3 regions of the Paenibacillus sp. OK060 genome follow, and region 2 is predicted to be linked to each of the others. Evidence: predicted binding sites of a transcription regulator. Region 2 holds the regulator's gene; each other region holds the start of a gene.
The links. Region 2 encodes CtsR, which represses protease genes until heat stress. Its sites were predicted from a motif close to ATGGTCAATAAAGGTCAAACA; they were not measured.

Region 1 (5,010 bases), on a different contig from region 2:
CAAGTCGTTAGCTGATTCTGCTGGTAGCACACAAATTGAAACAGGACAGGTTAAAGTAAGTACTACGTTGAATATTACTTATGAAATGAAATAAGTGAAATAAATAAGGCTGGATGTCCGTTAAAGATATGCTTGAGCGGGCGAAAGGCAATAATGACAAAGACGTTGTCCATCGGACAGCGTCTTTTTTGTTATAAAGGCGCACTTTGATGAAGTTTGGAAAGAAGAGGTGAAATATGACGAAATGAATTGCTGGTTTTTGGTATCTTTTTTGTCCATTTGTTCGTAACAAAACCTTCATTATAGACATCTGGATCGAACAACATTGTAACTGGAGCTGTAAACCTTTCCGCAATTGGGTTAATTATAATAAAGAGGTGAGCGTATGAGGCATACGATCAAATCAGGATACATACGCAATGACACTCAAATTTGAATTCGAGAGAGGAGTTTTATATATGACATCATGGAAAAAATGGACTAGTGCACTACTGGCGGCAGGAATTATTGTGGGGAGCGGGGCTGTATGGCAGGATAGTTCTGTACAGGCAGCTTCAGTATCCACGAAAGTGACAACACCTACTGAGGTAACTCTGAAGTCGGGAGGCAAAACTCTTACTCAAAAAGGGCTCCTTCAAGGTGGCTCCACTTGGGTATCGCTTACCGCAGTGAAAGATGTTGCAGGTGGAAGCTTGAAATATGATGCAAAGGCTAAGGAGTACTCCTTAACGGCAGCTAATAATACGATGACCATCAGCCTGATTGATGGGGCACCGAGTGTTAGAATTAATAACTACTATCCACAAGTGGAAGCGAAGCTGATCAATGGCCGATTGTATATTCCGTTTTCTGCAATGAGAGATTATTTGGGTGTTCAGGGCAACTGGGATGGCAAAGCCAAGACACTGACGCTGAGCAAAGTGAAGCAAAATAGCGTGACAGTCAAAGCGGCAACAGTGAAAGTCAGCATCAAGAACGCTGAAGTCGATATTCAATATCCTCAGGTTAGCGGACTGGCTAACGATAAAGCAGAAGCAGCTATCAACAAGGTGCTGAAAGATGAAGTCGATGCTTTTGTAGCAGATTTCAAAAAACAAACTAAGGAATTTGGTGACGCAGCAGCGAACCGTCCATATGCATTTGAGAGTTCTTATGTCGTGACATACAACGAAAATGGTGTGCTTGGACTCATTACGCAAAGTTATCAGGACTATGCAGGTGCACATGGCATGACGTTCCGTTCAGGTCACACCTTTGCTCTGGATTCCGGCAAGGAATTGAGTCTGGATGATGTAATTCAAAATAACAAAACTGTGCGTCAGACAGTAAGCAAAAAAGTTGGAGATCAGCTTAAAGCTAGCGGTGGTTACCTTGAAGGCTATAAAGGTCTGAATAAAGATCAGGATTTCTATGTAACACCAACAGGTGTAGTTGTATTCTTCCAGTTGTATGAGTATACAGCTTATGCGGAAGGCTTCCCAGAATTCCCGTTCACATACAAAGAGTTGCTTCCTAAAGGCACAGAGCCGTTCAGTGGCTTAACAGCAGACAAGTAAAGTATTAGAATTTCATTTCGTTGAAATGATGGCTAATAGCGTATGCGTAGCTCGGTTCGTAAATGTAACTTTAGTATTAGTCTTGGGCTTATTGCAAACGTAACGCTAAGAGAGTTAAAGTGAATCAATTAAATATGTATCATGCACTTTTAAATTATCTTCAAAAAAAGGACGCCCTCGTCATATTGACGAGAGCGTCCTTTTTTCATATAGCCCACTCAACTGGGCGTTGCCGTTTGAGTGGGCTATATGGTATATCCGTTTAATTGGCGATTCGCCTCGGCTTAGATGCCTTGGGAACCTACGTTTTCAATAACTTTATCGATGATACCGTAATCGGCAGCTTCAGCAGCGCTCATAAAGTAGTCACGATCTGTATCTTTCTCAATACGCTCCAGCGGTTGGCCTGAGCGCTCAGCGATGATGCGGTTCAACGTATCACGCATTTTCAGGATGCGGCGGGCACGAATTTCGATGTCCGAAGCTTGACCTTGCGCACCACCAAGTGGTTGGTGAATCATGATTTCGCTGTTAGGCAATGCAAAACGTTTACCTTTGGCACCTGCATTCAACAGGAATGCACCCATCGAAGCCGCCATACCTACACAGATGGTAGATACATCCGGTTTGATGAATTGCATAGTATCGTAAATCGCCATACCGGCTGTAATGGAGCCGCCGGGGCTATTGATGTATAAGTGAATGTCTTTCTCCGGATCTTCCGCAGTAAGGAACAACATCTGTGCCATGATGGAATTCGCCACAACGTCATTTACATCACTGCCAAGGAAGATGATACGATCCTTCAGCAATCTGGAATAGATGTCATAGGCGCGCTCACCGCGGTTGCTCTGTTCAACGACCATTGGAATATAACTCACGTGAAAAACCTCCTCAGAAATGTAAATGTTAATTGGTGTTATATATAAACTGTTACCGTATTACCCACATCATAAACAATTCCAAACAAAAAGTCAAAGAAAGTCAAACTAAGTTTGAAAAAAAAGAAACCTATTCGGTTTCATTGGTTAAGAGTGTTATGAGCTAATAATTAAGAATGGCGCGCCCGCCAAGAATCGAACTTGGATCTCAGGCTTCGGAGGCCTACGTCATATCCATTGGACCACGGGCGCACATTGATTATTGCTGCAAACATAGTTGCATAAAAGCAGTTTTGTAATAGAAGCTTCAAATATGTGACAGCAATAATGATTATAGCTCATGAGTAATTTAATTGCAAGCTGATGTTCGCTGTTTTGGTTTGGAATACCCTGAAATTGATCATGATGAAAATAAGTGGATAAAGAGCGCAAATAGGTAAATGCTAAAAGAGGTTTTGGACATGCCATATGAAAAACCATAGCAAGCAATATGTAGATGAGAATTTTACTTTGCTTCTATATATGGTGTCGAACAGGTTGTTCTCGATCATAGTAGATTGACATTGTGAAAATAGGCGCGTACAAACGCCTGAAACGTGTCGATTTAACGCTTCGAAACACTTGCATGTCACGTCAGTTTTAGGTAGAATAGACGTGGGACTTAAAAAGTTAACCCGGGACGTTTTGGGGCCATGAAAGAAAGCTTGGAACGAGAAGCTTGCGGGAGTGGAAAGCATGCGAACGATTTTAGAAGTGCAAAAGCAGCTTCTGCCTGATCTCATGGATGTCTTGAAGAAGAGGTATACGATTCTGCACCAGATCATGTTATCGGATGTGATCGGACGAAGAACGTTAGCTAATTCCATGCAGATGACCGAGCGGGTTCTGAGGGCTGAGACCGATTTGTTAAAGGCTCAGGGACTTATTGAAATTGACAGTGCAGGCATGAAGATCAGTGAGGCAGGGCATGAATTGCTGCAGCAGTTGGAACCCGTCGCCAAAGAGCTGTTCGGATTATCCGAACTGGAAGAGCGCATCAAGCAAGCCTACGGTCTGCAAAAGGTAGTTGTGGTTCCTGGTGATTCGGACATTTCTCCATTTGCCAAACGGGAACTGGGTAGAGCCGGAGCGAAGGCTCTGGGTAATATTATGACTGATAACGATGTTGTCGCCGTAACTGGCGGTTCAACAACGGCTGGAGTCGCAGAGCAACTGACTCCGCCAACATCGCTGAAAGGTGTCTGGTTTGTACCGGCACGCGGTGGGCTGGGAGAAAGCCTTGAAATTCAGGCCAATACGATTGCATCCACGATGGCAAAACGGGTAGGGGCCCAATACAAACTCCTGCATGTACCGGATTTGCTTAGTGATCATGCTTACGAATCACTAATCCAGGACCCAAGTGTTCAGGAGATTCTGCAGCTGATTCGAAAATCGCGGATCGTCATTCATGGAATCGGTGATGCCGTAGAGATGGCACGGCGCCGTAAACTTGCGACAGAGATCATAGATGAACTTCAGGCGCAAGGGGCCGTATCTGAATCCTTCGGTTATTACTTTAATGATCAGGGTGAGGTGGTACACACCATGCTTACGCTGGGCATGCGACTCCAGGATATTGAACGAACCGATGTCGTGATCGGAATTGCAGGTGGCAAAAGCAAAGCTGCTGCTATTCACTCCGTGCTGCGATTTGGCCAGGAAGATATTCTGATTATTGACGAGGCTGCTGCCGAAGTCATCGTTGCCGAAATGGAATAAGAGTTTACTTTTCACCACAACCATTGTTGTCTTGACGGACTTCACGGTCTGTCTTGAATATATAAGTTTCATAAAAAAAATTAATCAAAACTTGGGAGGAACTTACTCATGATTAAAGTAGGTATTAACGGTTTTGGACGTATTGGACGCTTGGCATTCCGCCGTATTCAAAATGTAGAGGGCATTGAAGTAGTAGCAATCAACGACTTGACTGATGCTAAAATGCTGGCTCATTTGCTCAAATATGATACAACTCAAGGTCGCTTCGATGGCGATGTTGAAGTACACGATGGCTTCTTCAAAGTGAACGGTAAAGAAGTTAAAGTATTGGCTAACCGTAACCCAGAAGAACTTCCTTGGGGCGACCTGGGCGTAGATATCGTTCTGGAATGTACTGGTTTCTTCACAACTAAAGAAGCAGCTGAGAAACACCTGAAAGGTGGAGCTAAGAAAGTTGTTATCTCCGCACCAGCTACTGGCGACATGAAAACCATCGTTTACAACGTAAACCATGAAATCCTCGACGGTACTGAAACTGTAATCTCCGGCGCATCTTGCACAACAAACTGCCTGGCACCTATGGCAAAAACACTGCAAGACAAATTCGGAATCGTTCAAGGTTTGATGACTACAATTCACGCTTACACTGGCGACCAAAACACTTTGGATGCTCCACACCCTAAAGGTGACTTCCGTCGTGCTCGCGCAGCAGCTGAAAACATCATCCCTAACACAACTGGTGCTGCTAAAGCAATCGGTCTGGTTATTCCAGAACTGCAAGGTATCCTCGACGGTGCAGCTCAACGTGTGCC
Region 2 (5,010 bases):
CGAGACGGCTCTCCAGTTGTTTGAGGTTAGGTGGGATCGTGTAAGAGTTCAGTCTTACTTTGGAACCCGCCTCATCAATCAGGTCAATCGCTTTGTCCGGCAGGAAACGGTCTGTAATGTACCGATCAGACAGTTTAACCGCCTGCACAATCGCTTCATCCGTAATTTTTACCCGGTGATGCGCTTCGTAACGATCACGTAAACCATGCAAAATTTGAACCGCTTCTTCTGGAGAAGGCTGATCGACCGTAATCGGTTGGAAACGACGCTCTAGCGCAGCATCCTTCTCGATATATTTGCGATATTCATCCAACGTTGTAGCACCGATGCACTGCAATTCTCCACGGGCCAAAGCCGGTTTCAAAATGTTCGAAGCATCAATTGCACCTTCCGCTCCGCCTGCACCAATCAGGGTATGCAATTCGTCGATGAACAAGACAATGTTACCCGCTTGACGAATTTCATCCATAATTTTTTTCAGACGATCTTCGAATTCACCGCGATATTTTGTACCTGCAACAACTGAACCCATATCCAATGTCATGACACGTTTGTCACGCAAAGTCTCTGGAATTTCGTTGGCGATGATTTTTTGTGCAAGTCCTTCAGCGATAGCTGTTTTACCTACACCTGGCTCACCGATCAGTACTGGGTTGTTCTTGGTACGACGGCTCAGCACCTGGATAACACGTTCGATTTCTTTACTACGTCCAATCACTGGGTCCAGGTTGTTCTCCTTGGCATACGCCGTAAGATCACGTGCCAGACTGTCCAGTGTTGGTGTGCTGACATTGGAAGGCGTACCATTATGACTGGATACAGCTTCACTGCTGCCAAGCAGTTGCAGCACTTGTTGACGTGCCTTGTTCAAACTAATACCCAGGTTGTTCAGCACACGTGCTGCAACCCCTTCGCCTTCACGAATCAATCCAAGCAGGATATGCTCTGTGCCTACATAGGTATGGCCCAATTTGCGAGCTTCATCCATAGACAATTCAATCACTTTTTTCGCACGAGGCGTATATGCAATGTTCGTAGGTTGCTCTTGGCCACGGCCAATTAGCGTCTCTACTTCATCTTGAATTTTTTCCAATCCGAGTCCCAGGCCGATCAGCGCTTTGGCTGCGATGCCTTCGCCTTCACGAATGAGGCCGAGCAAAATGTGCTCTGTACCGATGTTATTATGACCAAGACGGACAGCTTCTTCCTGCGCCAATGCGAGCACCTTTTGGGCCCGTTCCGTAAATCTTCCAAACATCATATCTCCTGCACCTCCATGGTTTTGGATAAAACGGGGGCTGTTGAAAGGATCCCACCGTATTCTTCATATCATTTTTGTTTGCAGCCGTGCTGCGAATAAAATCATTCAGCATTCATTTATAGAAATGCTCTATTATATAAAAGCCGCATCTGCGGCGTGAAACCTTTATAAACAACTCTTGAACAACCTAGGATTGATTGGCTGCACTGATCGTATCACGGATCAACTGAGCCCGATATATGTCACGCTCATCTGTCCGCATGTCTTCCCCAAATGTTTTCTGCAAAAAGCCCGGCTGCGTCATCACATTCAACTCGTTCATCACGGTAATGGACAAGCCGTCCAACAATCCGAGATCAACACCAAGTCGAACATCAGACAGACGCTGTGCAGCTTCCTTCGAATCGACGATGGCTGCATGGGACAAAATGCCGTAAGAACGCATAACCCTGTCGGTAATCCGCAATCTGGAGTCCGTAATTAACCGTTCTCTGGCGGTACGCTCATGCCCAATCATCTGTAACACAACACTATGCAGGTTATCGATGACTTCTTGTTCCGTCTGCCCCAGTGTGATCTGGTTCGAGATCTGGAACAGGTTACCCATCGCCTCACTGCCTTCACCGTAAATTCCCCGTACAGTCAGTCCGACTTGGGAGACTGCACTTAGAATGCGGCCAATCTGCTGTGTCATCACCAGAGCGGGTAGATGCATCATGACAGATGCTCTTACACCTGTACCTACATTCGTAGGACAGCTGGTTAAATATCCTCTGCGGTCATCAAAAGCGTAATCCACATGCGCTTCAAAAGCATCATCTATGGCGGAAGCTTTCTCCCAGGCTTCTTTCACCTGGAACCCCGGATAGAGGCACTGGATACGAAGATGATCCTCTTCATTAATCATAATACTGACAGATTCATCCTCACTGAGAATAACAGCACCATTTCTGGATTCGTTCGCAAGACTGGGACTGATTAAATGCTTCTCCACCAGCACCCGTTTGTCAAGGTCATCAATATCAATCAGATCTAGGGTATGAAAATCTCCAAAGGCATGAACGTCATCATATTGAAGTACTTCGCTCAGCTTATTCAGCACTTCTTCCGATTGCTCATTGGAAGCCAGCATCGGAAACGGATAATGCTGCAGGTTGCGTGCGATCCGGACTCGGCTGCTAATGACGATTTCGGAATCAGCCGCATCACTACGCATCCAGTCGCTGAGCGCCTTCTCTGTAAAACGCAGATTAGGCATTACGCATCCCTCCTACTCATCACAAACTTTACTCCTGAGCTATTTCTTTTTCAAGTTCCCTGATCTGATCACGAATTTGAGCGGCTTCTTCAAACTCCTCTTGCGTTATGCTCTCCTGAAGATCCCGTTTCAGATCAGCAATCTGTCTTTTGACCTTGATGCGACCACCAGCCCGTGCAGGCACTTTACCCACGTGGGAAGTGCTACCGTGAACCCGTTTGAATAGGGGGTCCAAACGACTGTCAAAATATTTATAACAAGAACTACAGCCAAAACGGCCGATTTTACTAAACTGTGAATAGGTCATGCCGCATTCTTCACAACGAAGGGATTGCGCGGGTGTTGCTCCCGCACTGCCATTCTTGCCTGAGGGTTCAAAATCAAGCAACCCGGACAATAAGTTATGAATGGAAAATCCGTTGGATGTTCCGGGAATCATTTCCCCTTTTTCACGAGCACATGACTCACAAATATGGAATTCCGTCTTCTCTCCGTTCACGATCTTCGTGAAATGGAGTGTTGCCGGACGGTTGTTGCATTCTTGGCACAGCACAATGATGTACCCCCTTGATCCCGATAGTTTTCATTTACCGAGCAAAGATATTAACATCGCCTTTAACATTCTGGCACGAATTTGATCCCGGTAAGGAAGTTTGACCAATATAATCTCTCTCGATACAGCTGCCCGCATCAACCCGGCTTCCCTTTTGCTCAAGAAACGTGCTTCTTCCAGTTGGTAGATCAGACCTTCGGCAGCTGTCTGCCCGATCTCATCTCCAATACTATGGTGCAAATGGTTATGCAGAGCCGAGTGAGCCGGCAATTCAATCCGCTGTATGCGAACATAACCGCCGCCGCCACGTTTACTCTCTACAAGATAACCTTTTTCGAGTGTAAATCGGGTGCTGATGACATAATTGATCTGGGAAGGCACACATGAAAATTGATCAGCCAGATCATTACGTTGAATTTCGACCAATCCTTCGGGACTTTCATGCAAAATACTCTTCAGATATTGTTCGATAATATCAGAGATATTACGCATCCACTCATCCTCCACTGTCTGAAACGTTAAGTCAATAAGGACCCACACGCCCCTACAGAGTACACCTTCTCAACCCATTTAACCAATCAAGGAAACAGCGAAACTGATCTTCAACGGTCTTTAACAGGAGAGCGAAGGACGCTCGAAGGTCCTTTAATATTGCTTTTATCCGCTGATGTGTACTACCTTCAATATGGCTCCCACCACCGGATTGCAGAAAGAAAGTTACGTAAGTATTTAACCTTTAGTTGACTTTGACTTTCTTTGACTTTATATACATTATAGCATATTTTGTGGTTTTGCCAAGAGGGAGCACTATTCATTTTTTACGATTTTACACGAAATATTCGGCTGACACAAAAAAACCTCTCCAAAATAGCTGGAGAAGTCCATTTGTCTCACACTAGCATCGTAATGCTATACAAGTTAAGTCTATGAAATTGATCCTAAAATACTCGTTACTCTATGAGGATCAGAAAAAATCAAGTAAATACGTTTCCCGTTCAGGAATCGCTTGCTCCAAAGCCTTAATCGCTCCATTCGGTCCTTCAATTCTACCTATTTGAGCCATCTCTGCGGGCCTACGATACCCCATCAGCATTGCGGTGAGCGCCTGTATGTCTACTTTAACAGTCTGATCCTTAGGTGCCGACTCAGATGTTTTCCATATCGAAGCTGTACCATTCATCGCCACATTCAACTGCCATACCCCTTCATTCCATGGTGCATGGGCATCCTCTACCTGGAGATTAATCTGTACTGGTGAGTCTGGGCTCGCAAAAGGATACTGTGAAATAAATTGTTCTACACTCACAATACGTGCCATGAAGAAAGGTACAATTTCCTGCTGAATCCGCGGATTATCTAATTGAAAAGCAAGCATATCACTGGCTGGTGCCTGTAAAGTGACTTCCTCAATCATAGAATCATGGTTGGCAATAAAGGTCCACAAACCTTGTCTTGTCTCTTCATTCAGATAAATGATCTCTTTAATGGTAAACTTTCTTTCCTTAACCTCATATAAAACATAGCCTTGTGCTTTACCAGCTTCATCATAATATACAGCCTTCTGGCTGGCGCCATTAGATAGAACTGAATTCTCCCATCTCGCATCATCCCGAATCAAGGTTCCGTTATAGCGTTCAGCGTACGCACTGTATACTTCCTTTAATATACTGAGTCCCGGATCGCCACGGCGAATTGTTCCAGGGGTTGCCTTTTTCGCAGGCAGATGAGCTGTAGGCACTTTATATCGTTTAAACTCAACATACGTCTCCCATCCATATCTCCGATAAAATGCAAAAGAAAACGGATGCAAAAACGATATACTTTGTTTGTTACGGTTCATTTCCTCCAGCGCATGCTTCAACAGCCCAGCTACCCAGCCTTTACGTCTATATTCTGGCCATGTCGCTACTCCCGCAATACCGCCCATCTCGAACGATC
Region 3 (5,010 bases), on a different contig from region 2:
TCCGCGTGCTTCAGACATTACGTCGCCGAGGTGTTCAAGGCATTATTGCGTTTACTCGTGGGGAAGAACCAGTTGAAGTGGAGATTGATACCGTTCCGCTTAGACCTGAGGATTTCCCGATTCAGATCGTTCAGATTCTTGAAAGAGTGGCAGATCAGACGGAGGTTCATGAACCTACGCTCTTTTATTTTGCACAAGAACTGTGGATTCAATATGTCATGGCTGTGTACGGAACCCGTGATTACATGTCCATGCTGGAAGAAAATGATTCCATGACAGATATATGGGGAGCTGCTCTACATATGACCGTTGCAGACAGTCTGGGCGGTTCGCATGACGAGGAAGATACTCGCTCAATGTATGCTGTGACAGGGGCGATGCGCTTTCGTCTGGAGCAAGCATATCGATCAATGAAGCAGTTTGTTTCTGCCGGTTTGGATGGTCAATAGGACCCGGAAACGTTTTCCTCAAACCGTATCAAGGGATTCCCCTTGAAAAAGAATCTAATCTTGTTTATACTAAAATGGTTATTTTGTACGTGATTGCCTACGTGAACATGCGAATTTTGGAGGGGAAAGTATACAATGAAAGCAACTTGGGAAAAGATAGAGAAGAACCTTGGGGTTCTTGAGGTTGAAGTGGGTGCAGATCGTGTAACTGCAGCACTCGACAAAGCTTTTAATAAAGTAGTTAAACAAGCAAATGTACCTGGATTCCGTAAAGGTAAAGTTCCACGTTCCATCTTTGAAGCTCGTTTCGGTGTAGAAAGCCTGTATCAAGAAGCAATTGACATTTTGCTTCCTGAAGCTTACACAGAAGCAATCGACCAAACGGATATCTTCCCGGTTGATCGTCCTGACGTAGATGTCGAGCAATTCGCTAAAGGACAAGTATTCAAGTTCAAAGCGAAAGTAACAGTTAAACCTGAAGTTACACTGGGTGACTACAAAGGCGTTGAAGTTGCTGTAGCCAAACATGAAGTAACGGATGTAGAAGTGACTGAAGAGCTCGAGCGTCTTCAACAACGTCACGCAGAACTCGTTGTTATCGACGAAGGTTCCGCACAAAACGGCGACGTTGCTGTAATCGACTTTGACGGTTCCGTTGATGGTGTACCTTTCGAAGGTGGACAAGCTGAGGGTTATTCCCTGGAACTTGGTTCCAACACATTCATCCCAGGATTTGAAGAGCAGGTTGTGGGTCTGTCCACAGGCGACTTCAAAGACGTTGAAGTAACTTTCCCTGAGAGCTACCATGCAGCTGAACTGGCTGGCAAAAAAGCGGTATTTAAAGTGAAAGTACATGAAATCAAACGTAAACAACTTCCTGAACTGGATGACGAGTTTGCAAAAGATGTTAGCGAATTTGATACGCTTGAAGAGTACAAAGCTGATCTGAAAACGCAATTGGAATCCCGCAAAGCAGATGAAGCCAAAGCAGCTCAAGAAAATGCTGTTGTAGAAAAAGTGGCTGAAAATGCTGAAGTGGATATTCCTTCTGCAATGGTTGAGAGCGAAGTACAAAACATGATGCGTGATTTCGACAACCGTCTGCGCAACCAAGGTATGAACCTGGAAATGTTCCTGAGCTTCTCTGGTCAAACACAAGCTGACCTGAGAGGACAAATGCAGGAAGATGCTTCCAAACGTGTTCGCAACAACTTGGTTCTTGAAGCCGTTGGCAAAGCGGAAAACATCGAAGTGTCTGACGAAGAAGTTAACCAAGAACTCGAAAAAATGGCTGAGTCTTACAAGCGTCCTGCTGAAGAGATTCGTGGCATTCTCGAGGGTAATGGTTCCCTGGACAGCCTTCGTGATGAAGTGAAACTGCGTAAAACGATCGATGTTCTCGTTGAGAACAGCAAAGTCGTTGAAGCTGTTGAAGCTCCAACTGAAGAAGTTGCTGCAGAAGCTGACGAAAAATAAGACAAGCTGTTACGTAATGAACAGCTGAATAAACGATAAGGCACGTGAATCATTGCGTGCCTTATTTTTAAATTATGGCATCCATTTTATAGAGGATTCAGTAATAATATGGATGGATTTCGTTGTGGCATTGGTTATGCATATTTAAGGTCCTATGGTTCTCCTGCAAATAAAAAAAAGGTGAAACGGCATAGGATTGCTCCGATTTGCACATACATAGAAAACATGGTTAAATATGATCAGGCAAAAAAGTAAACTTACTCCGTCTTTACACCACTTGTGAAAAATGACATTGTCACAGGAACGTGTTAGAATGAATTTGGGTTTGCTTTACAGGTAGCCTATGTCTAATTACATGTAGAAAAGAGGTTGGTCTCATGAGTCTGGTGCCAATGGTTGTTGAACAAACCAATCGAGGCGAGCGGTCTTACGATATATATTCGCGTTTGCTGAAGGATCGCATTATCTTTTTAACCAGTGCGATTGATGACGATGTAGCCAATCTTGTCATAGCGCAGCTTTTGTTTTTGGCAGCCGACGATCCTGAGAAGGATATAAGTTTGTACATTAATTCACCTGGTGGTTCTGTCACCGCAGGGATGGGTATATACGATACGATGCAATATATCAAGCCGGATGTATCGACCATTTGCGTAGGTATGGCAGCAAGCATGGGCTCGTTATTGCTGACAGCCGGAGCTCCTGGCAAACGATATGCGCTGACTAACAGCGAAGTGATGATTCATCAGCCGCTTGGCGGCGTTCAAGGACAGGCTGCGGATATCAAAATTCACGCAGAATGGATTATTAAAACACGTCAGAAACTGAATCAAATATACGTCGATCGTACAGGTCAACCCCTTGAGAAAATCGAGCGGGACACAGACCGTGACTTTTTCATGAGTGCTGAAGAAGCCAAAACGTACGGCATTATTGACCAGGTGCTCAGCAGACCGATCAATTCCTAAAGGGGTGGTTTCATGTTTAAATTTAACGATGAGAAAGGGCAGTTGAAATGCTCTTTTTGCGGTAAATCTCAGGAACAGGTGCGCAAGCTGGTCGCTGGACCGGGCGTTTACATTTGTGATGAATGTATCGAACTGTGCACTGAAATCGTAGAGGAAGAGCTCGGTCATGACGAAGAACTGGACCTCAAAGATATTCCAAAACCGAAAGAAATCCGCGACATTCTTGACCAATACGTCATTGGACAGGATCAGGCGAAGAAATCTTTGTCTGTAGCGGTTTACAATCACTATAAACGGATCAACACACAAAGTAAGATTGAAGATGTTGAATTGCAAAAAAGTAATATTTTGCTGTTAGGACCTACGGGTTCTGGTAAAACGTTGCTTGCGCAAACGATGGCCAAAATCCTTAATGTTCCTTTTGCTATTGCTGATGCAACTTCATTGACGGAAGCAGGTTATGTCGGCGAAGATGTAGAGAACATTCTGCTCAAGCTGATTCAAGCTGCTGATTATGATGTGGAAAAAGCAGAGCGCGGCATTATTTATATCGATGAAATTGATAAAGTAGCGCGTAAATCCGAGAACCCATCCATTACACGTGATGTATCGGGTGAAGGTGTTCAACAAGCGCTCTTGAAAATCCTGGAAGGGACTGTAGCTTCTGTACCTCCACAAGGTGGTCGTAAGCATCCACATCAGGAATTCATCCAGATTGATACCACCAACATCTTGTTCATTTGTGGCGGTGCCTTTGATGGTCTCGAGCAAATGATTAAACGCCGGATCGGTAAAAAAGTCATCGGCTTTAATACCGTTGCGGAACAAAAAGATCTTAAACCAGGTGAATATCTGGGTATGGTATTGCCGGAAGACTTGTTGAAATTCGGTCTGATTCCGGAGTTTGTAGGCCGTTTGCCAGTTATCTCCACTTTAGAGCCGCTGGACGAAGACACATTGGTACGGATTCTTTCCGAGCCAAAAAATGCGCTTACGAAACAGTACCAAAAACTGCTTGAGCTGGATAATGTGAATCTGGTGTTCGAACCAGGAGCATTGCTGGCGATTGCGAAGGAAGCCATTAAACGTAACACGGGTGCACGTGGACTACGTGCAATCATCGAGGGCATTATGCTTGAGATTATGTACGAAGTGCCTTCCCGTGATGATGTTACGAACTGTGTCATTACCGAAGAGGTCGTTGAGAAGAGAGTCGTGCCTGAACTGAGCCAATCCAAGGACGACAAGCAGGAAGAAAGTGCCTAACTAAAGGCGAATATTCCGTTTCAACACTGAAATATAGACTTGTCAGTTCTCCACTCCTGGCAGAAGGCGAATTCATGTCTCTGTCAGGGTGGAGCTTTGACGTTGTGGGGAGAGAAATCACTCATGTTTTTAAGACAAGATACACGACCCGTAAAAGTGGGTAACTTAACGATTGGTGGCAGCAACGAAGTCATCATCCAGAGCATGTGTACAACGAAAACGGCAGACGTTGAGGCAACCGTGGCAGAGATTTTGCGTTTGGAAGAAGCAGGCTGCCAAGTGGTGCGTGTAACGGTGAACAATGAGGAAGCTGCAGCAGCCATCAAGGAAATCAAAAAACGGATTAATATTCCGCTCGTAGCGGATATCCATTTTAATTATAAACTGGCGCTCCTTGCGATTGAGAACGGCATCGATAAAGTACGGATTAATCCCGGCAATATCGGTAAACGTTCCAAAGTAGAGGAAGTCGTCAAAGCTTGTAAAGAGAAGGGTATTCCGATTCGGATCGGGGTAAACGCAGGATCTCTGGAGAACCATTTGCTCGAAAAATATGGTTATCCAACAGCTGATGCTATGGTAGAAAGTGCACTTTATCACATTGGCATTCTAGAAGAATTGGATTTTCACGATATTATCGTGTCTCTCAAAGCATCGGATGTGCCGATGGCGATTGAGGCTTATTCCAAAGCGGCTGAGATCATCAAGTATCCGTTGCATTTGGGCATTACCGAGGCGGGTACATTGTTCTCTGGTACAATCAAAAGTTCTGCCGGTATGGGTGCCTTGTTATCCATGGGCATTGGTTCGACGATGCGGATATCGCTTAGTGCGGACCCGGTTGAAGAGAT

Region 1: a site for CtsR is predicted at 2,527-2,547, ahead of clpP (ATP-dependent Clp endopeptidase proteolytic subunit ClpP). Genes of this name have one in related genera too.
Region 3: a site for CtsR is predicted at 2,093-2,113, ahead of clpP (ATP-dependent Clp endopeptidase proteolytic subunit ClpP). Genes of this name have one in related genera too.

The regions. Positions count from the first base shown of each region.
Region 1 is NZ_FNFR01000012.1:108,296-113,305, reverse strand. Features, by position in the region: gene BLS14_RS29685 (SIMPL domain-containing protein) at 1-94, shown strand, start outside; gene BLS14_RS29680 (stalk domain-containing protein) at 459-1,556, shown strand; gene clpP (ATP-dependent Clp endopeptidase proteolytic subunit ClpP) at 1,841-2,437, opposite strand; tRNA gene BLS14_RS29670 (tRNA-Arg) at 2,615-2,689, opposite strand; gene BLS14_RS29665 (sugar-binding transcriptional regulator) at 3,173-4,198, shown strand; gene gap (type I glyceraldehyde-3-phosphate dehydrogenase) at 4,307-5,010, shown strand, end outside.
Region 2 is NZ_FNFR01000016.1:498-5,507, reverse strand. Features, by position in the region: gene clpC (ATP-dependent protease ATP-binding subunit ClpC) at 1-1,261, opposite strand, end outside; gene BLS14_RS31035 (protein-arginine kinase McsB) at 1,449-2,519, opposite strand; gene BLS14_RS31030 (protein-arginine kinase activator protein McsA) at 2,548-3,072, opposite strand; gene BLS14_RS31025 (CtsR family transcriptional regulator) at 3,103-3,564, opposite strand; gene eis (GNAT family N-acetyltransferase) at 4,037-5,010, opposite strand, start outside.
Region 3 is NZ_FNFR01000008.1:45,846-50,855, reverse strand. Features, by position in the region: gene BLS14_RS25580 (hypothetical protein) at 1-449, shown strand, start outside; gene tig (trigger factor) at 585-1,925, shown strand; gene clpP (ATP-dependent Clp endopeptidase proteolytic subunit ClpP) at 2,303-2,893, shown strand; gene clpX (ATP-dependent protease ATP-binding subunit ClpX) at 2,906-4,159, shown strand; gene ispG (flavodoxin-dependent (E)-4-hydroxy-3-methylbut-2-enyl-diphosphate synthase) at 4,283-5,010, shown strand, end outside.